One region of the Arcicella sp. GW821-FHT09D11 genome, then DNA from elsewhere that is predicted to be linked to it. Evidence: riboswitches for the same ligand, from Rfam matches in the RefSeq annotation. Region 1 holds a riboswitch; each other region holds the start of a gene.
The links. A riboswitch is a leader RNA that binds a small molecule or an ion and turns the genes downstream of it on or off. The one in region 1 is predicted to bind S-adenosylmethionine.

Region 1 (8,344 bases):
AAATGCTTATGCTAAATTAATTAATTGTCCAGACCCTGAACGCATTGTATTATTACCTTCATCGTCCTACGGTATGGCAATCGTAGCTAAAAACTTGTATAGAAAGCCCAATATAAAAGCAGGGCAAGAAATTGTGATGGTCAGCGAAGAATTCCCTTCCGACGTATATGCGTGGGAAGAGGTTTATATCAATTTGGGTTTAAAAATGAGGGTAGTTCATCCGCCAACATCCTTAGAAAATAGGGGTAAAATATGGAATGAAAAATTGCTGGAAGCCATCACTAGCAACACTTGTTTAGTAGTAGTATCGCCTACTCATTGGGCTGATGGCACTTCTTTTAACACCGAAATAATTGGTCAACATTGCCGTTTGGTAGGTGCATTATTGGTATTGGATGGCACACAGTCTGTCGGAGCGATGCCTTTTGATGTACAAAAAGTACAGCCTGATGCCATCATCAATCCCGGATATAAATGGCTTCTGGGGCCTTATACAGCAGGAGTAGCCTATTTCGGAGCTTTTTTCGATGAAGGAAATCCCTTAGAACGTAATTGGATAAATCGGGTAGGTTCTGAAGATTTTAAAAATTTGATTAATTACCAAACTCAGTATAGAGCCAAAGCGGATAGATACAACATGGGCGAAAGAAGCAATTTTATTTTAAACCCTATGCTTACTGCGGCGATAGAACAAATCAATGCTTGGGGTGTAAATGGTATCAATAACTATTGTGATGAATTGCTGAAAGAACCTTTAGAAATTTTACAAGCACATGGCTATTGGGTAGAAGAAAAACCTTACAGAAGTAGCCATTTAGTAGGTGTCAGGATTCCTGAGCATGTCGATTACCAAAAAATTCAAACTGCCTTGCAAGAACGCAAAGTTTTTGTTTCGTTCAGAGGGCAATCTATCAGGCTTGCCCCACATCTTTATAATGACATGAATGATGTAGATGCATTAATGGATGGTTTGTTGAAAGGTATTCAGTAATGTTAAGTTATTATTTTTGACCTTTAAGTAAGATAATTTTACCAACATCCATTTCTATTAGCGGTTGACTTAAGTCAACCGCTAATAGAAATCATTTGAACTTAACAGGTTAACCTATTTTTTTTCCTCCAAAAGAAGATTCTTTAGGGAGAATGTCCAAAAAATTTGCTTTTTCAAGCTTTCACGATTTACTTTGCATCATCAAGTCAATTTTCCTCTGAGGTTTCGACCTCCACAGGTAATTGATTTATAAAGAAGAAGGGAGAGAATAGGCTCTATGAACTTCTGGCAACCTACCGCTCGTAAAGGCAAGGTGCTAATTCCTACCTAGAAATTGTATAGTCGTTTGACTATTTTTTAGGAAATATAAACCAATTACGAAGTACTCTCCCAGTCATTTTTCCATGCTGTAAAGTATTCGTCAGGTTTACGATTTATTTTCGTTTATCGTCATGATTTTGTCGTGACCAAATTTGTCAGCTATTATGTCAAAATTTATTAAAATCACAACGGGCAATTACCTCATTGTTCATGGCTTCGACGCCAACAATAAGGAAATCATAGAAGAAGTAACCGTGACTCAGAAAATGGTAAAGGTGGTAGCCATCAACCGTATACAGTCTATTTCTGAAAAATATATTTTGGTGACGGGCTCGCATGGACGATTGATGTACTGGGAATATGAAGAAAGTTTCGAGGATTTACAAAAGCAATTATCTTATCATTCGCTTTTGATTGCGTAAATAAAGGTTTCACTCAAATGAGTATTGGTGCTCAAGTCTTTTATACATTGAATAATCTTTTTGAATATAATCAAGCCTTTAAACTAGAGGCAGGAGGTATTTTACCAGAAGTAACATTAGCTTATCAATCATTAGGTAAGATAAACGCTGATTGCTCTAATGTAATTTGGGTTTGTCATGCCTTTACGGGTAGTCATGATGTAGAAGATTGGTGGCAAGGGTTAGTAGGCAGAGGTAAGCTATTCGACCCTGATAAACATTTTATCATTTGTGTAAATGTATTAGGGTCACATTATGGCAGTACTGGTCCTCTTTCTATCAATCCAGCTACTGGCGAACCCTATTTCCATACCTTTCCTTTTATTACTATCCGCGATATTGTCAATTCTTTTGATTTACTTCGCGAGCATCTTGGAATTACTCGAATCAAAACGTGTATTGGCGGTTCTTTGGGTGGTCAACAATGTGTAGAATGGGCTATTTCTCAGCCTAATTTGATTGAAAACCTGATTTTGATTGCTACCAATGCGCAACATTCACCGTGGGGAATTGCCTTTAACGAATCGCAAAGGATGTCGATTGAAGTAGACCCGACTTGGAAAGAAAGTCACCCACAAGCAGGTATCGAAGGCATGAAAGCAGCCAGAGCTACCGCCTTGATTTCGTATAGAAATTATGAAACCTATGGCGTAACACAAGCCCGTAAAGATGAGTCTTTGGGCAAAGTGCATCGTGCGATGAGCTACCAACGTTATCAAGGAGAAAAACTAGCTCAGCGGTTTAATGCTTTTTCATATTATGTACTTTCACAGGTGATGGATTCGCAGGATGTGGGTCGTGGTAGAGGGGGAGCTATTCAGGCATTATCGCAGATTAAGGCTAAAACATTGGTAATGGGTATCAAATCTGACGCCCTTTTCCCAATTAATGAACAAGCCTTTTTGGCAAAACATATCCCTGGAGCTACTTTCCAAGCCTTAGATTCGCTTTATGGTCACGATGGTTTTTTGATAGAAAGTCAATTAATTACTAAAGCTATTAAACTATGGCAGAAGTTTGTTAAACTAGATGTCAACCCGATGTATGACTTCTTTAAGAAATTGGAAAGGAAGAATTTGATAGAACAATAGCTAGTAGCTGTAAGCTTTGAGCAATGAGTTTTGAGCTGTCTTTTACTATAATTTAAATGGTTCAATCACTAAATCACTCATTCATTAAATCGCTCAATTCCTCAAAAGAAGTTAGGGTTTCTTTTGAGGAATCAGTCTTCTTCTATGCCAGTCTTTGGGATTATTCTCAAGCATTTTATTAACCAATATATACACTACCATACTACTAACTGTTCCTACGACAGAGCCCGCCAAAACATCTTCAGGAAAATGTTGGAAAAGATAACATCTTGAATAACCTGCCAAACAAGCCAGTAATAAAAAGAAAACAGACCATTTTTTGTTAACCAGAAAAATAGTCAGTAAGGTAAAAACTGCAAAGGCAGTGGTGGTATGCCCAGAAGGAAAACTTAGGTGAATATTAATTTTTACGCCATCAACAAAATACCATTTTATCTGCTTATCCGCAAAAAAAGCCATGGGACGGAGGTTATCAAAACTAAGTTTTAATAAAAACGAAACTAGAGAGCTTAAACCCAAAGAAGCCGTTAGCATCAGTGCTTTATCATAACTAACAAATAAATAACCTAGAATGATAGCCACAAAAAACCATCCTTCACCCAATTGTGTAGCCATTACAAAAAAGGAGTCTGCCCACAAAGCATTATATCGGTTAATCAACACCATTTGGTCAAATTTGTTGGTATTAAGCACCCATACAAGCCCTATAAGCCATACAACGATATACAAGCCAAAATATAAAGGATTGTTTTTTATAATCTGTTTCATAGAGCAAAGGTCGTTATCCAAAAGATATTTGGCAATAAGTACTTGTAATATTTTGTTCAATACTTGTCATTGTAAAAAATAGTCCCTAATTTTGCAGTCTTTTCGATGAAACCAAGTGAATAAGAGCGTATTAAATACATTTAAGATTGACATCTTCCGCCTTGAAAACAAGCATTATGTGCATGAATTTGAGGGAGGTGATGACTTTTTTGTGGCATTAGAGCAAGATTTAATCGAAAAAGGGAATTTTAAAGCTACCGTTACTTTAGATAAATCGGAAGTAATGATTCAATTATTGTATCATATTGTAGGTTCTGTAGAACTCACTTGTGACCGTAGCTTGGATACTTTTGATTTCCCTATTGATATTACTCAGAAAATGATTTTAAAGTTTTCTGACCACACCGAAGAGATTACCGATGAGTTGATGTTGATTGATAGAAATACACAGTATATCAACGTAGCTCAAGATATTTATGAATTCATTGGCTTGCAGATTCCAATGAAAAAGCTTCATCCCCGTTTTCAAGTTGAAGAACAAACATTTTTATCAAGTTTAGATGATGATGATTTAGACGAAGACTTTGAAGATTCAATTTGGGAAGATGATGACGAGGGAGAAATTGTTTATTCTACTTCAACAGGAGATTCAGATGATGATGACGACGATGAAGAAAAAACAAACGAAGATGAACCCGAAATAGACCCACGCTGGGCTATTTTAAAGAAATTGAATAATAATTAATAATTTAGCCACCATACTGGCAAATTACGTTTTTAGATAAATAAAGAATAACATAATAAAGAAATAAGCAAATGGCACATCCTAAACGCAGACACTCGACAACTCGTAGAGATAAAAGACGTTCACACGATTTTGGAACTCCAAAAACAATCACTACAGATCCAACAACTGGAGAAATTCACTTACGTCACCGTGCTCACGTATTTGAAGGAAATTTATTTTACAAAGGTAAAATGGTTGTAGAAGGTTATGCTGTTCAAGCATAATTAATTGATTTTGGCAATTGTCTATCTCTTAATGTGCTGAATATCAACATTCAAGCGAAGAATTGACAAAAAACTATCAGTTTTCAAAACTATTTTCAAACAAAAACGCTGTTTCACACTTCATAAAATGTTATTTTTGTCATTCCGTTAGTGAATAACCAAATAATAATTGAATGAAGATAGGGATTGATGCAATGGGTGGAGATTTCGCCCCAAAAGCTATCGTTGAAGGAATAGTATTGGCAGCTCAAGAATTACCTGCTGGTGTAACCATCGTTTTGATTGGTCAGACGGCAGCAATTCAGCAGATAATTGATAACCAAAATTTTACGGGTTCTAACATTGAAATTGTGGAAGCAAATGAAACAATAGAAATGGGTGAACATCCTGTAAGAGCATTACAGTCTAAACCCAATTCCAGTATCGGAGTTGGGTTTAAACTTTTAAAGACAGGAGCAATTGATGTCTTTGCTTCTGCGGGCAACACAGGGGCAATGATGGTAGGTTCGTTGTTTTCTATCAAAACAATAGAAGGTATTCAACGCCCTCCTATTGCTGGTTTTGCACCACAGATAGACGGCAATTTGGCCGTAATTCTTGATATTGGTGCCAATGCTGATGTTAAACCTGAGATGTTAGCACAGTTTGGTCTTTTAGGTTCTATTTATGCTAAAGCAACGATGGGGATTGAATCGCCCAGAGTAGCTTTGATGAACATCGGTGAGGAACCAGAAAAAGGTTCGGTTATCGTTCAGCAAGCCTATAAGTTACTCCAAGAAGAAAGAAAAATAAACTTCATTGGTAACATTGAAGGCAAAGACTTTTTCAAGGCAAAAGCCGATGTTATTGTAACAGATGGTTTTACAGGTAATATTCTCTTGAAAATGGGAGAATCTCTATACGGAATTTTGTCTGAAAGAGGAATTAAAGACGACTTCATAGACCAAACAAATTATGAAGCCGTTGGGGGTAGCCCGATTATTGGCGTAAACGGAAACGTTGTTATAGCACATGGTTCTTCGTCGGCACTTGCCACCAAAAACATGGTTCATCTTTGTCATCGCATCGTTGAATCTAAGCTAACTGAAAAAATAAAAAAAGCGTTTGCTTAAAGTAATAAGAATGAGCGAATAAAGATTTTGGATAATCTAAGTTGATTTTCAAATATTTTATTATTCGAGCATTTCCCATATAACCATGACCAAAATCACTGCAGCAATTACCGGAGTACAAGGTTATGTACCCGAAGATATATTGACCAACGCTGACCTTGCAAAATTTGTTGATACCACTGATGAATGGATAGTAAGCCGAACGGGCATTAAAACACGTCATATTCTACGTGGAGAAGGAAAAGGTACATCTGTAATGGCAATAGAGGCAGTTAAGGGTTTATTAGCCAAAACAAACACTAAGCCAGAGGAAATTGATTTATTAATTTGTGCTACTATCTCTCCTGATCATTTTTTCCCAGCTACTGCTAATATTATTTGTGAGGCAGTAGGCATACCTCATGTTGGTTCTTATGACCTAGCAGCTGCTTGTTCTGGCTTTTTAAATGCCCTTGTTACGGGTGCTATGTTTATTGAAGCGGGCAGATACAAAAAAGTAGTAGTAGTGGGTGCAGATAAGATGTCTTCCATTGTTGATTATACTGACAGAACTACTTGTGTACTATTTGGCGATGGCGCTGGTGCTGTTTTATTAGAAGCTAATACAGAGGGCTTGGGTATTCAAGATTTTATATTGAAGTCTGATGGGTCAGGAGCTAACCACTTAATCCAAAAGGCTGGTGGAAGTGCTTACCCTCCTACTCACGAAACAATTGACCAACGTCAACATTATATTCATCAAGAAGGTCCAGCTGTATTTAAATTTGCCGTCACTAGAATGGCCGATGTTTCAGCTGAAATTATGGAACGTAATCAGCTTACTGGTGAAGATGTCGCTTTCTTAGTGCCTCATCAAGCTAATAAAAGGATTATTGATGCTACGGCAAACCGTATGGGGATAGGACCAGACAAAGTAATGTTGACTATCCAAAAATATGGTAATACCACAGCCGCTACAATTCCTTTATGTTTGTGGGATTATGAATCTCAATTAAAAAAAGGAGATAATTTAGTATTAGCAGCATTCGGTGGAGGATTTACTTGGGGAAGTATCTATCTGAAATGGGCATATTAAGCCTAAATTGACCACTATGTACCTCGCAAAATTTCTAGTATTTATTTATTTTACTATTTATCAATAAAAGATTAATTTTGCAGATACTTTATTCATAGTAACAAAATTTATTTAAAATAATAATAGCGATATTGCTGAGATGATTACCTGTACTGATAATCATTGTTTTAATATCAATAATAAAAATGGCAAATACTGCAGACATCAAAAACGGTTTAGTAATTAAATTCAATAATGATTTATTTTCAATTATTGAATTCTTGCACGTGAAACCAGGTAAAGGACCTGCTTTTGTAAGAACAAAATTGAAATCATTGACTTCTGGAAAAGTTATTGATAATACCTTCAACTCAGGCGTAAATATCTACCCTGTTCGTGTTGAACGTAGAGTATTCCAATATCTTTATGCTGAAGAGTTTGGTTTTACTTTCATGGATAACATCACTTTCGAACAAATCACCCTTAATAAAGAAATGGTTGAAGCTGCCGACTTGATGAAAGAAGGCCAAGAAGTTGAGATTTTAATTAACGCCGAAACTGAATTGCCTATCTCTTGCGAAATGCCTCCATTTGTTGAGTTAACAGTAACTTATACTGAACCAGGTATCAAAGGAGACACAGCTAACTCGCCGAAAAAACCAGCTACAGTAGAAACTGGAGCAACTATTATCGTACCATTATTCATCCAAACAGACGAAAAAATTAAAGTTGATACTCGTACATACGAGTACGCTGAAAGAGTAAAGTAATCCCTATAACAGTCCTAACATGGAAAATAAAGAAATTCAGAAACTCCTTGATTTTATTGCACAATCAACCCTTGATGAAGTAAATATCGAAACTTCGGAGTTAAAATTATCTGTTAAACGTTATGGTGCAGCACCAGTAATTCAGCAAGTAGCAGCTCCACAAGTTGCGGCTGCTCCAGTGGCGGCTCCTGCAACATCAGCGGCGGCAGCTCCTGCGGCACCAGCTACTCCTGCGGCAGCTCCAGTAGTTCATGCCAATAGAGTTACTATCAAATCACCAATGATTGGAACGTTCTATCGTTCTTCTGGCCCAGATTCACCAGTTTTTGTTGAAATCGGCAAAGAAATCACAAAAGGTAAAACCGTTTGTATCATTGAAGCAATGAAATTATTCAACGAAATTGAATCTGAGATTTCAGGTAAAGTTGTTGAAATCTTGGTTGAAAATGCAACGCCAGTTGAATTTGACCAACCATTATTTGTTGTAGAACTGGCTTAATTTGAAGATAGAATAATTTGCTAAACCTTTAGTTATCAAATTATAAATTCTCAAGTTTTCAAATGCTCAAATTGAATCATGTTTAAAAAAATATTAATTGCCAACCGAGGTGAGATTGCTCTTCGCATCATCAGGACTTGTAAAGAAATGGGCATTAAAACGGTAGCTGTTTATTCAACTGCCGATCGTGAAAGCCTTCACGTAAAATTTGCTGATGAAGCCGTTTGTATAGGCCCACCACCAAGTCGTCAATCTTATTTAAATAT
Region 2 (8,344 bases), on a different contig from region 1:
CCGATGGAAATGTTCCCCATTGGTTATTAGCTCCAAATTTTGAAGAAGCATCACGGCGAATACTTCCTGTGATTAAATATCTACCTTCGTAATCGTATTGAATTCTACCATAGTATGAAAAAAGTGTGTTATTATTTTCAGTAGTAGTACCTGTTACAGTCACCCCGGCCGAGTTAGGAATGGCATTACTGATAGTATTTACGATGTTGTTGGCAAAACCACCTGCTGTACTAATGTTGAAAGCTTCGCTATGTACGCTATTAAATGATACCCCTGCTACGGCCGCCACATTGTGAACTTTATCGAAAGTTTTGATGAAGTTAAGCGTGTTTTCATTCACAAAATTTTGCTTTCTATAACCACCATAAGAGCCACTAGCATTTTTGCCAGGATTGGTAAGACGCTCGGCAGCACCACCAACTGCCACATAGTCGGATACATATTTTTTAGTTTGCTGATTTACGTCGTCATAGTTGATGGTAGTCTTGGCAAAAAGGGTTGGTAAAATATAGTACTCAGCATAAATTGATGTCAAAAGACGTGTATTTTTTGTTAAGCCAATCGAATTATTCAAAATAGCATAAGGACTTACCAGACGTGGGCTACTCCATGTATATGTAGCGAACTCGCCAGCACCACTGTTTAAGCCAGCATTTGCTTCTACTACAGGAGCAATGGAGGCTATATTCATGATAGGGCTGTCTTTCCCGTCGCCTTGAGGCGTATTGTTTTCAGAATACGTAGGAGCGAGGTTAATTCCAAATTTGAGCTTTTTATTGGCTTTTGCCTCAATATTGGCACGAACGCCATAACTTTTGTAGTCAGTACCTACTAAGGTTGATTGCTGATTCAGATAATTTCCTGAAAAGAAATAACTTACGTTTTCAGTACCGCCAGTAGCAGATAATTGATAGTTTTGAAAAGAAGCTTTCCTGTAAATAGCGTCTTGCCAATCTACATACTCCAAACCAGGATGTCCTGCTATTGACCAACGTTCGTCGGGCATATAAGAGGTATTGTATTCTCCTGCTTTCAACCCTAAAATTGCCCTACGTTGGTCATTCGTTTGGTCGGCTGTTCTACCCGTTCCAGAGCGAACCCAGTTAATATTGGCTACTTCAGTGGCAACATTTACCCATTCGTCAGCACTTAAGATATCTAATTTTTTAGCAATACTACTAATACCGCTATTAGCATTCAAATTGATTTTTAACTTGCCCGACTTACCTTTTTTTGTCGTAATTAATACCACTCCATTCGCGGCCCGTGACCCATAAATAGCACCTGCTGCTGCATCTTTCAATACTTGGATGCTTTCAATATCATTAGCGCTTAAGTTAGCTAATGGACTTGTGCCAATACTCCCATCAGAGCTTTGTCCAGCTACATCCAATGGAAATCCATCGATTACATAAAGAGGTTCAGAACCAGCATTGATTGAACCCGTTCCACGTACTAAAATACTTAGTCCAGCACCCGGTAAGCCAGATTGCTGTTTTACTTGTACACCCGCCATTTGTCCCACCAAAGCTTGCTCGATTCTTGAAATGGGCTTTTCTTCTAAATGCTTGGCATCAAAAGATGCCACAGAGCCCGTAATGTCACTGGCTTTTTGTGTACCATAACCAATTACGACTACCTCATCCAAAGATTTAGCCGCAGGTTGAAGGGTAATATTAATAATAGTTTGATTGCTAATTTTAACTTCTTGAGAGATATAACCTACAAAAGAATAAATTAGGGTAGCATCTTTTTGATTGACTGTAATCGAATATTTACCATCTTGATTAGATGAAGCCCCTTTTTGAGTGCCCTTAATGACAACATTTACCCCTGGTAAAGCTTCTCCTTTTTCATCTTTAATAATTCCATTAATTATTTGTTCGCTAGATTTAATAGACTTATTAGCAATACTTTGAAAAGAAGTAATTCCTAAGACGATAATGATGGAAAAAAGACTTTGAAAGTTTCGTAAATGTTGTTTCCATTGATTGTGTTTGTCCATAATTTTTTTGTTTAATTTGATAATTTTGGCAAATACTTTTCTATCCATCATTTTTCTGATGTTGCTAGTAATCGTCAAAAAATCTGTGTTTTAGCACGGTTAGATGCTAATGTTTTATTCGAATTGTTTTAAGTAAGGAAATATTAACTCTTAAGTGTAATTATGACACATTTATAATTACTCTATAAAACTTATGGGACAAATGTATAATCTGAGAATTTTTTTGGCAAATACTTTTTAAAAAACTTTAATAATTCAATTCTAATTGTGCAATTCAAATATTTTATTGAATAAATAGAGTGGATTTTTAAGGTATTTATACATTAGTCTACTAAATTAAAGGAGTTTTATTTTAACTATTATATCATTTTTGCACTTTTCTCAAAAAGTAATGATTCGGTATATTTTGGTTATTAATTACCCATTCATTAGGTATTTTAATGCTATAATTAGCAATGATTTTTGTCGTTCTATAAGTATTTTCAGCGCTTTTGAAATGATAAAAAATACTTTTTTGCATTTTTTTAAATAAAGATTTGTTTTTCTCAAATTAAATTAATTAACTTTGTCCATAGAATAAATAGATTTATAATGAACGAAGGGAGAGAGTAGGCTCGATGATCTTCTGGCAACCTGTTAGCCACCAACAAGGTGCCCCATCCTAATTCTAACGATAAATCGTACATACAATCAGTTTTTTATCATGAGTTAACATTCATTGATTCATTGATGTGAATATGAGTTTGCCTCATTGTTATCATCAATCCAAAATGTTTAGTATTTGATGAATTCTTTTTCATCAGATAAGTAATTGTTTGAATATATAATATACTAAGTCTATATATTTAATAGAATAATAAATAAATTAAAACAGATGAAAACTACGAAGCAATTTCTATCACTCACTTATTTAGTGATAGGTTCACTGGCATTCAATGTTGCCGAAGCACAAACCAAGTTTCTTAAAGAAGGCCAATGGCGTGGTGAATTTAAAGTGAACGAGGTACAAGTACCCTTTAATTTTGAAGTAAAAGGAAAAGATGCTGAACACGCTACGTTCACATTATTAAATGGCTCACGTAGAGATGATTTTCATGTAAAACAAATTGCGAATGATTCAGTATTTATCAAAATGAATACTTATGATGCTGCCTTAGTAGCAAAAATAAATGATGATGGCACCTTGTCAGGAGTTTATAAAAGCCTTGTACCCAATTTTAAAGGAAATTTCCTTCCCTTTACGGCAGAATCTGGTAAAACATATCGTTTTGTAGAACCTGCTAAAGAGATTCAGGCAAACCATAATTTGTCAGGGAAATGGGCTATTAAAATTATCAGCAAAGAGCCTGTAGCTGAGCAAGTAGCAGTTTTTGAACAAAAAGGGAATAAACTAAAAGGTGTATTTCTGAAAGTAACTGGCGATACGCGTGAACTAGAAGGTATCGTACAAGGAGATGAATTTACACTGACAGGTTTTTCAGGACCAAGCCCTTGGTTAATTCGTGGGAAAATTAATCCTGATAAAAGTATTTCTGGCGAAGTAGGCTTGGGTATTTATAACAACGTGAAATTTGAAGGCGTAAAAGATAAAAATGCTGAATTGCCAGATGCATATACGTTAACGCACTTAAAAGAAGGATATGAAAAACTAGATTTCACATTACCTGACTTGAATGGGAAACAAGTATCACTGAGTGATGAAAAATATAAAGGTAAAGTGGTCATTGTAGAAATTATTGGTACTTGGTGCCCGAATTGTACCGACCAAACCCAATTCCTTTCTCCATGGTTCAAGGCTAATAAAAATCGTGGTGTTGAGGCTATCGCAGTAGGGTTTGAGCAGAAAGATGATTTAGCTTATGCAAAATATACTTTAGGAAAACTAAGAGATAAGTACGATATCCAATATGATATTTTGTTTGGAGGGATTGCTGATAAAAAAGTTGCTTCAGAAAAATTTGCAGCCTTGAATAAAATGATAGCTTTTCCTACTACCATTATCATTGGTAGAGATGGCAAAGTGAAACAAATCCATACAGGATATACGGGTGAAGTAACAGGAAAATACTTTAAACAGTATGTGAAAAAATGGAATAAAGAATTAGATAAACTTATTGCAGAACCTGTTCCTGCCTCAGAAGTAGCTTTAAATAAATAATACAAATAATAAACTCAGATATTTAATCAAATAATATAATCTCAAATTCAATTATTCACATGAAAAAAATCATTCTAATTCTGACAAGTGTTTTGACTTTCGCAATCAGTGCAAAAGCAACAAATGATAATAAAGGCAGTGACGTAGTATACACCGTTGATAATCAGGCTAGTAAGTTGGTATGGACTGGCAAGAAGGTAACGGGAGCACATACTGGAAACGTTTCATTGAGTACTGGTAATTTGGTCGTTTCAAATAATAAACTGAAAAGTGGCTCATTTGATATAGACTTAACGTCGTTGACGGTAACGGATTTAACAGATAAAGACTATAATGCCAAATTAGTGGGACATCTGAAAGCAGATGATTTTTTTAGCGTTGAAAAATTCCCTAAAGCTAAATTCGTGACAACGGCTGTCACGTCGAAAGGAGGTGAAAACTATGAAATATCAGGCAAACTTACCATCAAAGGTATTACGAATGATGTGAAGTTTCCAGCTACTGTAAAGGTAGACAAGAACAAAACGACTGCTCAAGCCAAAATTTTGGTAGACCGTACTAAGTATGATATTAAGTTTCGTTCAAAAAACTTCTTTGAAAACTTAGGTGACAAAGCTATTGAAAATGACTTTGAGTTAGACGTTAATTTGGTGGCTCAAGCAAGCAATGTAGCAGCTAAAGCTACTGGAAAATAAGTGTTTGTACGCTAGATGTGGGCAGATAAATAGCGTAATAAAATGCTTTTAGAAAAATTTAGAGGTGTAGACATATTTAATTAAATAAGAAAACACCTCTAAATTCTCCTGACTTTATATTTCTTCTATAAATTACCATCATGAAAAAATGCTTCTGCATACTCTCGGTAGCTTGTATTGTATTGATGAGTTTTCAGTATCAGATGCAAGAAAATGAACCTACTAGTAAAATAGCACTCGGAGAAAAACTTTTTTTTGACCCAATCTTATCTTCTAAAAAAACATTAAGCTGTGCCTCATGCCACAAACCCGAACTTGCTTTTGCTGATACAACACAATTTAGTGTAGGTGTTGACGGCATTTTGACTGATAGAAATACACCTTCTGCAATGAACTTGGCAGGTAGAATACATTTGTTTTGGGATGGTCGTTCCAATTCCTTAGAAGAGCAAGCTATTCAGCCGATTATATCAACAACAGAAATGAATCTTCCGATTATGCAGGCCGTAACAAGATTAAATGAAGATAAAGTATATAGTAGAGCGTTCAAGAAAATTTATAAATCACAAGCCACCGAAAAGCTCTTGGGAGATGCTTTGGCGGCGTATCAAAAAACCTTAGAAACTGCTAATACTCCCTACGACCGTTATATCAATGGGGATGATAATGCCATGAGTCCAGAGGCAATCAGAGGACGGCTACTGTTTATTGGTAAAGCTAATTGTGCCAATTGCCATGCAGGAGAAGACTTTACTGCGGATAGATTTAAAAATATAGGGTTATTTGATGGACGAAAACTCAATGATGTAGGACGGTATAAAATTACAAAAGATTCAAGTCATTTAGGGCATTTTAAAGTCCCAGGTCTACGAAATGTAGCCATTACACCTCCGTATATGCATAATGGCGTATTCAAGACTTTAAAAGAAGTAATAGAATACTATAATCAGCCTGATGCTTTTGTGAAAGATGGCATCAATAGAGATTTATCCCTTAGTGCTCCCTTGGGACTAAGTAAAACAGAAATAATGGAGTTAGAGGCTTTTCTAAAAGCACTGACCGATGACCGATTCTTAAAGAAATAGACGGCATTACAGCTAATTATCTTAAACCAAACATATACCTTTTATTGCTCCATTTTTTATATCCTTTAACAATTTAAACCTAATACTATGGTGAGGCTCGTCAAGTTTCATTTGGTCTATCATGACCGATGCTTATCAATTTATTTTAGTTAATCATCTTCAACAAAGCTTCGTCCATCAACATCTTGATGGACGATTAACTCAAAAAATCATGAAAAATAATTTTATAAAAGGAGTGTGCAATGTTTCATTGTTAACACTCTCATTGACAAGCACGTCCTTTGCTGTTGAAAAACCTACTTTAAAAGAAGGCAAATGGCGAGGAGAGTTTCAGGTAAATGAAACAAGAGTCCCTTTTAATTTTGAAATAAAAGGAAAGACCATAGAATCCTCAACGCTGACTTTATTGAACGGAAGTCGACGAGATGACTTCAAAGTAAAGGCTATATCGGGCGATAGTATTTTTGTAAAAATGAATACTTACGATGCTGCTTTGATTGGTAAAATTGACGAGAAAGGTACTTTCAGAGGCGTTTATAAGAGCCTTGTCCCTAATTTCAGAGGGAACTCATTGCCTTTCGTGGCCGAGTTTGGTAAAACTTACCGTTTTGTAGAACCTGGCAAAGATTTAAAACCCGTAACGAATGTTACAGGGAAATGGAATGTAAAAATCATTAGTAAAGACCCTAATGCTGCCAATTCTATTGCTCAATTAGAACAAAAAGGCAATAAACTAACAGGTGTTTTGATGACGGTAGTGGGTGATACCCGTGAACTTGAAGGAACTATTCAAGGTAATGAATTCCATCTTTCAGGATTTACAGGGCCAAGTCCAGTAGCTATCAAAGGTAAAATCAATGATGATTTAACCACCATCAGCGATGGTGAAATCAGTTTTGGGATTTATATCACCCAAAAATTTGAAGCAACAAAAGATAAAAATGCTTCATTACCAGACCCTTATAAACTTACTTTCTTGAAAGAAGGCTATAAAAAACTAGACTTCACGTTCCCTGATTTAACAGGCAAACAAGTATCTCTGAGTGATGACAAGTATAAAGGCAAGGTAGTAATCGTAGAAATTATAGGAACATGGTGTCCTAATTGTACTGACCAAACTCGCTTTTTAGCACCTTGGTTTAAAGCCAACAAACAACGAGGTGTAGAAGCAATAGCCATTGGATTTGAGCAAAAAGATGATTTAGAATATGCCAAATATACATTAGGCAAACTTCGAGATTTCTTTGGAATCGAATATGATATCCTTTTCGGAGGTATTGCTGACAAAAAAGTAGCTACTGAGAAACTCGCAGCATTGAATAGAATGGCGGCTTTTCCTACCACTATCATTATTGATAGAAAAGGAGATGTTCGCGAGATTTATACAGGTTACACGGGTGAAGTAACGGGTAAATACTTTAAAGATTATACTAAAAAATTCAATAAAGTATTAGACGGATTAATAGCAGAGCCTAATCCTTATGAAAAGGCAAATGTTACTACTGCCAGTTTGAAATAAGTTTCATCAATTAACTAACATACCCCAAGACAGTTCGTAATACCTTGCCATGAGTATTACGGCTGTTTTAACCTTTCCATCTTAATCCCTCCCCTAATGAAACAAAAAATACTTATTTTATTCAGCCTAATCTTCGTATATGGCTCAGTTGTAGCGCAACAACGTAATAATATCACAGGTAAAATAATTGATGCAAAAGATAATAGTCCCTTAACAGGAGCTTCTATTCTGATAAAAGGGACGCAATCGGGTACTACTTCCAATTTTGATGGAAATTTTAATCTATCAGCAAAAGCGGGAGATATTATCGTTGTCTCTTTCGTAGGATTTATTACTCAGCATATTAAAGTGGGCAATCAAAATCAGTTGACCATTAAGCTAAATGTTGACCAGCAAGGACTTAGTGAAGTAGTTGTGATTGGTTCTCGTTCAAACCAAGCCCGAACTAATATCGAAACGCCTGTTCCTGTGGATGTAATTACTAGCAAAGAAATTGTTGCTACAGGTAGAACAGATTTATCACAAATACTAAGCTTTATTGCGCCTTCTGTCAACTCGAATAGACAAACGGGTGGCGATGGTTCAGCTCATATCAATCCACTAGCTTTAAGAGGAGTAGCACCAGACCAAACCTTGATTTTAGTGAATGGTAAGCGTCGTCATACTAGTGCTTTAGTGAACGTACTAGGTACGCCGGCACAAGGAGCATCTTCTGCTGATTTAGATGCCATTCCTGTTTCTGCTATTGAAAGAATAGAAGTGTTGCGTGATGGAGCCGCTGCACAATATGGTTCAGATGCGATTGCAGGGGTAATTAATATTGTACTGAAATCGAGTGTAGACCAAGGTCAAGTAACCATTACTGCTGGTGAATACAATACT
Region 3 (8,344 bases), on a different contig from region 1:
CTATCCTAATCATTTATGGGAAAATGGGAAGAAGATAATATTAGAAGCAAATCAAAACCTCCGTGAGAATAAAGAATATGCCCCAGATATTATCCAAAAAAAGGCATTAGATTTTGTTGATCATCGAGAAAAGGATAAGCCTTTCTTTTTATTCTTACCTTATATTCTGCCACACGCTGAACTACTTGTGCCTAACGATAGTATTTTTGAATATTATAAAGGCAAATTTGCTGAAAAGCCTTACAAAGGAAATGATTATGGGGTGAAGGCTACAAAAGGAGGTTATACTTCTCAGGAATATCCACATGCGGCTTTTGCAGCAATGGTTAGTAGACTTGATTTATATGTTGGGCAGATTTTAGATAAGCTAAAGCAAGAAGGCTTAGATAAAAATACGTTGGTTATTTTTACGAGTGATAATGGTCCACACAAAGAAGGTGGAGCAGACCCTGATTTTTTCAATAGTGGCGGTGGTTTTAAAGGCTATAAGCGTGATTTATATGAGGGTGGTATTAGAGAACCGTTTATTGCTCGTTGGACAAACGTTATTAAACCTAATTCTCAAAATAATCATATTGGTGCTTTCTGGGATTTACTCCCTACTTTCAGTGAATTAGCAGGTGTAAAAGTAGCTAAAAATATTGATGGACTGTCGTTCGCTCCTACCTTAAAAGGTAATAAAGCCCAGCAAAAGCATGCTTATCTTTATTGGGAGTTTCATGAAAATGGCGGAGTACAGGCGGTAAGACAAGGAAACTGGAAAGCTGTAAAATTGAATGCCTCTGTCAATCCTGATGCTACAATAGAGCTGTATGATTTAGCAAAAGACCCTTCTGAGAAGAACAACCTTGTTAAACAATATCCAGAGAAGGTAAAAGAATTGAGTAAACTAATCAATGAGTCGCATGTGGAATCTACTTTATTTCCTTTTTTAAAACAAAATAAGTAGATTTGTATAAAACATTTAAGCGACAGCTCGCCAAAATTAAAAGAGAGCCAACCACCGACTTTCTAATAAATATTTGACAAAGCTGTCGCTTAAATTTATATTTTTACTCTATTTATTCGATAGACAAAGATACTATTTATTTTGTAAAAAACCGCTTAAATACAATTTTTTAAGCAAAAATTAATTGAGGATTTTTTTGTTGTTCTGTCTTTTTAACAAAAATATCTTGCTCGTAAATATCTACGATGGTCTTGATAATTAAATCTATTTCTTTGGGCGTATTAGATTTACTAAAAGAAAAACGAACGCTATCTTTATCAAGGTTACGATTCAATGTTTTCAACACATGCGAACCATTATTGGTTAAGTTAGAGCAAGCACTACCTCCTGAAACTGCGATGCCCAGTGCATCCAAACGATTTACTAATACTCCTCCCTTTTTCAGATGAGGAAAAGCCACATTGAGGATATTCGGCAAACTGTTTGTTGGTGAATCGCTTTCTCCATTAAACGAAATTTCCTCCCCAAACAATTCATATAATGTTGTACTCATTTTTGATTTCAAGAAAGCAACATAGTTATGATATTCCTCCAAATCTCTATAGGCTATTTCTAAGGCTTTGGCCATGCCCACAATACCTGCTACATTCTCTGTTCCACCTCTGGTTCCTCTTTCCTGAGCACCTCCATAAATATGAGGCTGTATTTTGCGGTACTTATTGATGTAGATAAATCCAACTCCTTTAGGCCCATGAAATTTATGTGATGACCCAACAATATAGTCTACATTCAGCTTTTTAATATCAAACCTATATTTACCTATGGTTTGTGTAGTATCACTATGAAAAATGGCATCATATTTCTTACAGATTTCTCCAATTTTTACAATATCGTTAAAATTTCCAATTTCATTATTAGCGTGCATTAGGCTTACTAACGTCTGATGGTTATTCTTCAAAAGCCATTCAAATTGATTCAAATCAATATTACCGCGACTATCAATTTTCACAAAATCGATTTCCAATTCATTATTCTGGCTATATTGCCCTAAGGTTTGTAAAACTGCTTTGTGCTCTAGTCTACTTGTTATAACATGCTTAATTTCATAGGTTTTAATTGCTCCAGAAAGGGCTAAATTATTGGCTTCTGTAGCACCAGAAGTAAAGAAAATATCATTTTCTGAGGCATTTAAAAGTCCAGCTATTTTCTGTCTAGACTCTTCTACCGCTTCTCTAGCTTTTCTTCCTATCGCATGACTAGAAGAAGGATTCCCGAAATGATTGGTTAGATATGGAATCATGGTATCTAATACCTCCAAATCTAGGGCTGTAGTAGCGGCGTTATCACAATAAATCTCCATGGTGTTTAGTTTTTTAGAATGTTGTCTGATTAATTTTCAAGCTAATAGGTTTAAGAGGTCATTTCACTTCACTGTATTGTTGATGAATTGTATTTAATTTTTTGAAAGAGGTTTCTAAATATTTTCTAAAATTGAAATTTTTGTTCAAATGGGATGCAAACGCCCTTTTTATCATTGCAGAGTTGCCCTTTTATTCCTCCAAAAATGTCTAATGAATGTTCTACAATTCTGACTTTTGTTCTGAATTCCGCTTTTTCTTTGAAATAAGACACTTCAAATCCCCAATTCTTATCCACCTTTTTTAAAGGACTAACTGGTACAATCTTTCCGTCATATTCAAAAGAACCGTTCTCGGCAAACCAAAAAGTAGTAGGTTGTGGCCCAACATCGGCTTTAAAGTCACTTGAATACAAAGACCACCCTTTTTCCAGATTAGCAGTAAAAACTAATTCTACCTCATCTCCTACTTTAAAACTAGGATTGGCATAGCTATATTTCCAGCTAACTATCTGATTGATTTGCTGTGCTTTAATAGCTATAGAAGCAAAAATTAAGCACACGATTATAACTATACGTCTCATGATGTATTAGGTTGAGTAAAACACAAGACTATTTTGTATTGCGTATTACAATATTTTTTTGTGTGATTTTTTATGATTTATCATTAGAATAAGGTTGGGGCACCTTGATGGTGGTTTACAGGTTGCCAGAAGATCATAGAGCCTTATCTCTCCCTTCGTTCTTTATAAATCTACTTATTCGATAGACAAAGTTCTATTTTAAATATTACAATTCCAAATTTTATCCTGAAAATTTATGTCTTTTTTTGAAAAAATTATTCAATGAAAATTAAATCCCCATTTCAGTTAATGCCGCTTGTGCTTTATTATCTATAGAGTTTTTGTATTCGTGTTTTTTATAAGCAATTGCTCTTTCAAACGAAAGTCTGGCTTTTGGTTTATCATTTCTTTGCTGATAAATATAGCCTAATTGCAAGGAAGAACTTGCCCCAAAATGGCAGTTTTGTCCTGCACAAAGTGCCATTGCACGCTCGAAAAAAGGAATTGCTTGAGACTGTGCATTCATTTTTTGCAAAATGCTTGCCTTTCTAAAATTAAAATTAGCTTTATCAATCTGCGAAGTAAATGAATCTTCTTCGAGGTTATCCAAAAATGCTAGGGCTTCTGTATAATGTCCTCCTTCGAAAGCATAACAAGCCTTTACAAGATTCTTATTGGGAAAAACTTTTGTTTTCTGAAATTGTTCATAAAAATTTTGGGCAATGATATCTGTTTCAGAGAATTTTTTGCCCACATTCGGAATTTTAGCTAAATAATTTAATGCTTTATCAGGATTGTTTGTTAGCCAGTTGGCCAGAAACAATTTAAAATTTACATCTTTCAAAAAGCTATTCCCACGAAAGTTTTTTAGATAGTTTTGATAATACTGAATAGCTGGCGAATAGTTTCCTTTGTTAAATAAGATTTCAGCTTGATATAAATCAAAAATAGGCATGGCCATATAAGCAGTACCGTTAGGTCTGTTCTGTAATATTTTCTGCGCCATCTCACTTTTATTATTTCTTAGCAATATCGATACACCCAAGAAACTAATCGCCAAATTATCAGGATTATTAGTCACAAATTGACTTAAATCTTGTCTCTCATTATCATCCAACGTCAAAACATTCGACTGAATAAATAGCTGATAAAACTTTGCTTCTTTTCCTACAATTTTATCGTTAACAGCGATATTCAATTCTTTTAATCCTTGCTGAATACCTCCTTTCAATCCTAATAGTTTTGTAACCCATTTATAGTTTTCAGGAACAGAACCTATCATGACATGAAAAACGCCTAAATTTTTATAATTAGCAGTAAAATTTGGAAATCGTTTACGATTTTCTTCTAGTAATTTATAGGCTGAAATGGCATTAAAACCACCTTTGGTTTCATGGCCTAATTTCATTTTTACCAATGCCCAGTGTAATTTGATTTCTGCTTGAATAAACTTATTATAAGGTGAATCTTCATCTAAATCTTTGATTAAATCCAGCCTTTTATCTTCATTATCAGATAACCTTTCATACTCTTTTTCATCTTCGCTAGCAAAAAGCACAATCATGTCGGCAAAATCTTCCAACCAGATTCTGATACCATTATTGGCAGGTTCTTTGGCTAAAAGTTGCTTAGCAGATTGCACCTTTAATTTACAAAGTTCGCTATATGCATTTTGTAAATTTGGGGTAAATTCAAAATCATTTGCAAATGAACTCCCTGAGAACAAGAGAAATATGACAAGTATAAGGTTCCATCTTTTCATACATGTAGCATTTACCAGTGGGAAATAACTGTTGAAATAAACAGGTATAGGTCTGGCAAAACTTTCCATAACGTTTTGAAGCTTAGGAAGATTACTACAGAGCCTACGATAAACATCAGAGGTCTTCTAGGGACTTTATTAATCAAAATAGCGCCAAAAGGTGCAGCAATAATTCCACCCAGTACCAATCCTAAAATGATTTGCCAAGAATTTACCCCTTCAAAAAACAAGAAAGTAAGTCCGCTAGAAAGTGTAATCAAAAACTCTGCGGCATTGACCGAACCAATCGCATAACGAGGGTTACGTCCCTGACCTAACAAAGAAGACGTAACGATTGGACCCCAACCACCACCGCCAATGGCATCCATGAATCCACCGAAAATGGCTAATAATCCCACTCGCTTTGTTTTACGTTTAGCGATATTTTTTTGAAACGCTTTTTTCAAAATAACCACACCAAGTATTAGCATGTATAGCGAGATATAGGGTTTTATAAAATTACCATCAATGATTTCTGACAATAAATATGCCCCTGCCACTGAACCTACCACACCCCAAAGCAAGGCTCTGAACAATTTTTTATTAATATTTTTAAACTGATAATGCGAAATAGCAGATGCTCCAGTAGTGAACATTTCAGAAACGTGAACACTTGTACTACTCAAAGCAGGAGGAACGCCTATTCCTAATAAAAAAGAAGTAGAAGTAATGCCATAAGCCATTCCTAAAGAGCCATCTACTAATTGAGCCAACAAACCTACGCCTAAGTATAAATAGAAATCTGGTCCTAGCCACTCTTTGGCTTGATAAGCCGCATCAAGCAAAGGGGCTTTGCCAATGAAAACACTAAAAGCGATAACATAAATAGCAATGGCAACAACCCACATCAATGAGCGTTCAAACTGGTTATTGAGTTTCAGACGAACTGATATTTTATTTAAGAACTGATTGTTTTCCATAATTGATGTAATTAAGAATTATTATACAAATCTGGTTTAGGTTTAATGGAGACCGTAAATCAATCGCAAATACTGGCGATTTAATGTTTTGAAATAAAGCGTAACGATTAAAACGATGCTAAACAAAACATAGGGATTAAGGGCATTTTCAAAATGGATATAGCCTACCCACAAAATCAGAAAACATCGTGTGTATTCTAGGTAAAAAATCCATCTTCTTTGCTCTAAAATAGCCCCACAATTCACTAGCGTAACCAATATAATCAGCGTAGTAGCTATTTGAGTTGACAAATCAATCTGCCCTTCTAAAAGCAAAAAGGTAAACAACGTGATTAAAATTAAAGTCATTTGCAAAACCACATAATTTCTAAACCGTGTGGTATAAAGCTTATCTGTTTTATGAATCACAAACTTTTGCTCTAATACTCGTCTGTAAGTAGGGTTAATATATTCTGGCTTCCCAAAAAGCATTCTTAGTTTATTTCTCCAACCAGTAGCATATTTAAAAGCATAGGCCATTTCAAGCATAAAATGAAAATGTTGCCATAAAAAACTATTACTATTCAATGGTTTTGTCAAACCATAAGTTGGTTCTTCTATTTCTTCTGCAAAAGTGCCAAACAACTTATCCCAAATGATAAACACATCGCTGTAGTTTTTATCTAAATATTGGTCGTTGTTAGCATGGTGCACGCGGTGGTGCGATGGCGTTACAAAAATATATTCCAATACGCCTAGTTTGCCAACAGTACGGGTATGGATAAAAAATGGATACAACCCGTGTACTAACAAAATAGTAGTAATCATTTCAGCCGAAAAACCTACAATTGGTAAAAGTGACCAAAAGAAAGTACGGGCTACTGCTTGAAATAAAGTAATACGAGCAGACACCGTAAAATTAAATTCCTCACTTTGGTGATGTACCACGTGTACGCTCCAAAGTATGTTTACTTCATGTCCTAATCTATGATACCAATACCACAGAAAATCGGTTATTAACAAAAGACCAATCCATGATAAAACACTTGGCTGAATATGAAAAATAGCAAAATGCTTGTACAGATAATCATATACAAAATAGAATAGTCCGAGTGTCAGACCATCCAAAAGTCTTTCAGCGATACCTACACTAAGGTTTGAAATGGTATCATTGAAATTATAAAAATGTTTCCCTTTCTTTTTTGATACCCAGAATTCCAACCCAATCAAAAACAAGAAGAAAGGAACTGCGAAGGCTAAATAATTGAAATTCATTATTATTTATTTTTTATATATTAACTACTGAATTGATAGATTACATAGATTAAAAAAGCATAAAAAGAGATCCGTTAATGAACCTCAGATAAAATAGGTTTCTCTTGGAATACCTCATTTTTAGAAGTAATCCTAAGTTGATGGGTATTAAATACCTGCGAATTGGGTTCAACACTTTTGGTCAGAAAAACACTTCCGCCAATAATGCTATTTTCTCCGATTACGGTTTTACCGCCAAGAATGGTAGTACGTGCATAAATTACTACGTTATCTTCAACGGTTGGATGCCTTTTTGTATCCGAAAGCTCTTTGGCTACTTGCAAAGCACCTAAAGTAACTCCTTGGTATATCGAAACATTATTGCCAATGATACTGGTTGCACCAATTACAATGCCTGTTCCGTGGTCAATCATAAAAGGTACACCAATACTTGCATTGGGGTGAATATCAACGCCTGTTTTACCATGCGCATATTCACTTATAATTCGAGGTAAGACTGAAACATCTAATTGTGTCAATTTATTGGCAATCCTATACACCGTAATGGCATAAAAGCCTGGATATGACACGATTACTTCATTAACACTGGTTGCGGCTGGGTCGCATTCATAAATTTTTGAGGCATCATGACGTAAATCTTGATAGAGGTCTCCAAGCGAAACATAAAAAGCCTCTACCACACCTTCAATATCTATTTGTTTAACATCAAGATAGCTTAATAATATATTCTCTAAGTCAATCTGGTTCTTCTTTAAGATTCCTTCGTAAGAAGATTGCTTAGGTAAATGGTTGCTTGGAAATAAAAAATGAACAAGATCATTCAACCAACTAATCGCTTCTTGTGCAGACGGAGTAGCTTCCCATTCTGCATGATGAGTTTTACGAAGAAGATCAATTAAAGGTTGAGTATGATGATTTTTCATGTATAATTTTTAATTTCAATCGTGGTGGTTTTAATTGAAAAGACAAAATCGCCTCTCTAAAACAAAACAGTTATTAAACATATCCCTAGCGAGGGACTTAAGTCCCTCGCTAGGGATATAAACTCAGAGCTATCTTACAGCTTGTTTGTGTCCTGCACGTAATTTATAAAGTGTTTCTACTAATAAATCAACATCTGATTGCGTATTATAAAAAGCCAAAGATGGACGCACAGTTGATTCTAAGCCAAATCGTCTCAAAATCGGTTGCGCACAGTGGTGACCAGTTCTTACAGCTATTCCTTCTTTGTTCAGTGCTTGACCTACTTCGTTATTACTATAGCCATCAAAAATGAAAGACAGTACGCTCGCTTTTTCTTTGGCAGTACCAATCAAACGAAGTCCCGGAATTTCTTTTAATAGCTTGGTAGCGTACACTAATAAATAATGCTCGTATTGATGAATAACATCTATTCCGATTTTATTAACATAGTCTATTGCTGCACCCAACCCAACTGCATCTGCTATATTGCCCGTTCCTGCTTCAAAACGTGAGGGTGCATCATGGTATTGAATCTGT

Region 2: linked by a shared signal. The riboswitch ahead of AC07N0_RS22775 (peroxiredoxin family protein) and the one ahead of AC07N0_RS07705 (hypothetical protein) in region 1 are both predicted to bind S-adenosylmethionine.
Region 3: linked by a shared signal. The riboswitch ahead of AC07N0_RS22750 (protein-disulfide reductase DsbD domain-containing protein) and the one ahead of AC07N0_RS07705 (hypothetical protein) in region 1 are both predicted to bind S-adenosylmethionine.

The regions. Positions count from the first base shown of each region.
Region 1 covers NZ_JBWKOV010000002.1:601,475-609,818, reverse strand. Annotated here, with positions in the region: gene AC07N0_RS07710 (aminotransferase class V-fold PLP-dependent enzyme) at 1-991, shown strand, start outside; SAM riboswitch class I at 1,236-1,364, shown strand; gene AC07N0_RS07705 (hypothetical protein) at 1,477-1,734, shown strand; gene AC07N0_RS07700 (homoserine O-acetyltransferase family protein) at 1,752-2,864, shown strand; gene AC07N0_RS07695 (phosphatase PAP2 family protein) at 2,976-3,632, opposite strand; gene AC07N0_RS07690 (YceD family protein) at 3,748-4,377, shown strand; gene rpmF (50S ribosomal protein L32) at 4,449-4,643, shown strand; gene plsX (phosphate acyltransferase PlsX) at 4,817-5,755, shown strand; gene AC07N0_RS07675 (beta-ketoacyl-ACP synthase III) at 5,841-6,830, shown strand; gene efp (elongation factor P) at 7,016-7,579, shown strand; gene accB (acetyl-CoA carboxylase biotin carboxyl carrier protein) at 7,599-8,078, shown strand; gene accC (acetyl-CoA carboxylase biotin carboxylase subunit) at 8,157-8,344, shown strand, end outside.
Region 2 covers NZ_JBWKOV010000016.1:36,967-45,310, forward strand. Annotated here, with positions in the region: gene AC07N0_RS22770 (SusC/RagA family TonB-linked outer membrane protein) at 1-2,005, opposite strand, end outside; SAM riboswitch class I at 2,589-2,685, shown strand; gene AC07N0_RS22775 (peroxiredoxin family protein) at 2,880-4,163, shown strand; gene AC07N0_RS22780 (YceI family protein) at 4,223-4,858, shown strand; gene AC07N0_RS22785 (cytochrome-c peroxidase) at 4,999-5,943, shown strand; gene AC07N0_RS22790 (peroxiredoxin family protein) at 6,155-7,462, shown strand; gene AC07N0_RS22795 (TonB-dependent receptor) at 7,559-8,344, shown strand, end outside.
Region 3 covers NZ_JBWKOV010000016.1:25,256-33,599, reverse strand. Annotated here, with positions in the region: gene AC07N0_RS22760 (arylsulfatase) at 1-949, shown strand, start outside; gene AC07N0_RS22755 (cysteine desulfurase family protein) at 1,119-2,309, opposite strand; gene AC07N0_RS22750 (protein-disulfide reductase DsbD domain-containing protein) at 2,435-2,890, opposite strand; SAM riboswitch class I at 2,965-3,061, opposite strand; gene AC07N0_RS22745 (tetratricopeptide repeat protein) at 3,159-4,700, opposite strand; gene AC07N0_RS22740 (sulfite exporter TauE/SafE family protein) at 4,643-5,590, opposite strand; gene AC07N0_RS22735 (sterol desaturase family protein) at 5,633-6,844, opposite strand; gene AC07N0_RS22730 (serine O-acetyltransferase) at 6,919-7,767, opposite strand; gene AC07N0_RS22725 (family 2A encapsulin nanocompartment cargo protein cysteine desulfurase) at 7,897-8,344, opposite strand, start outside.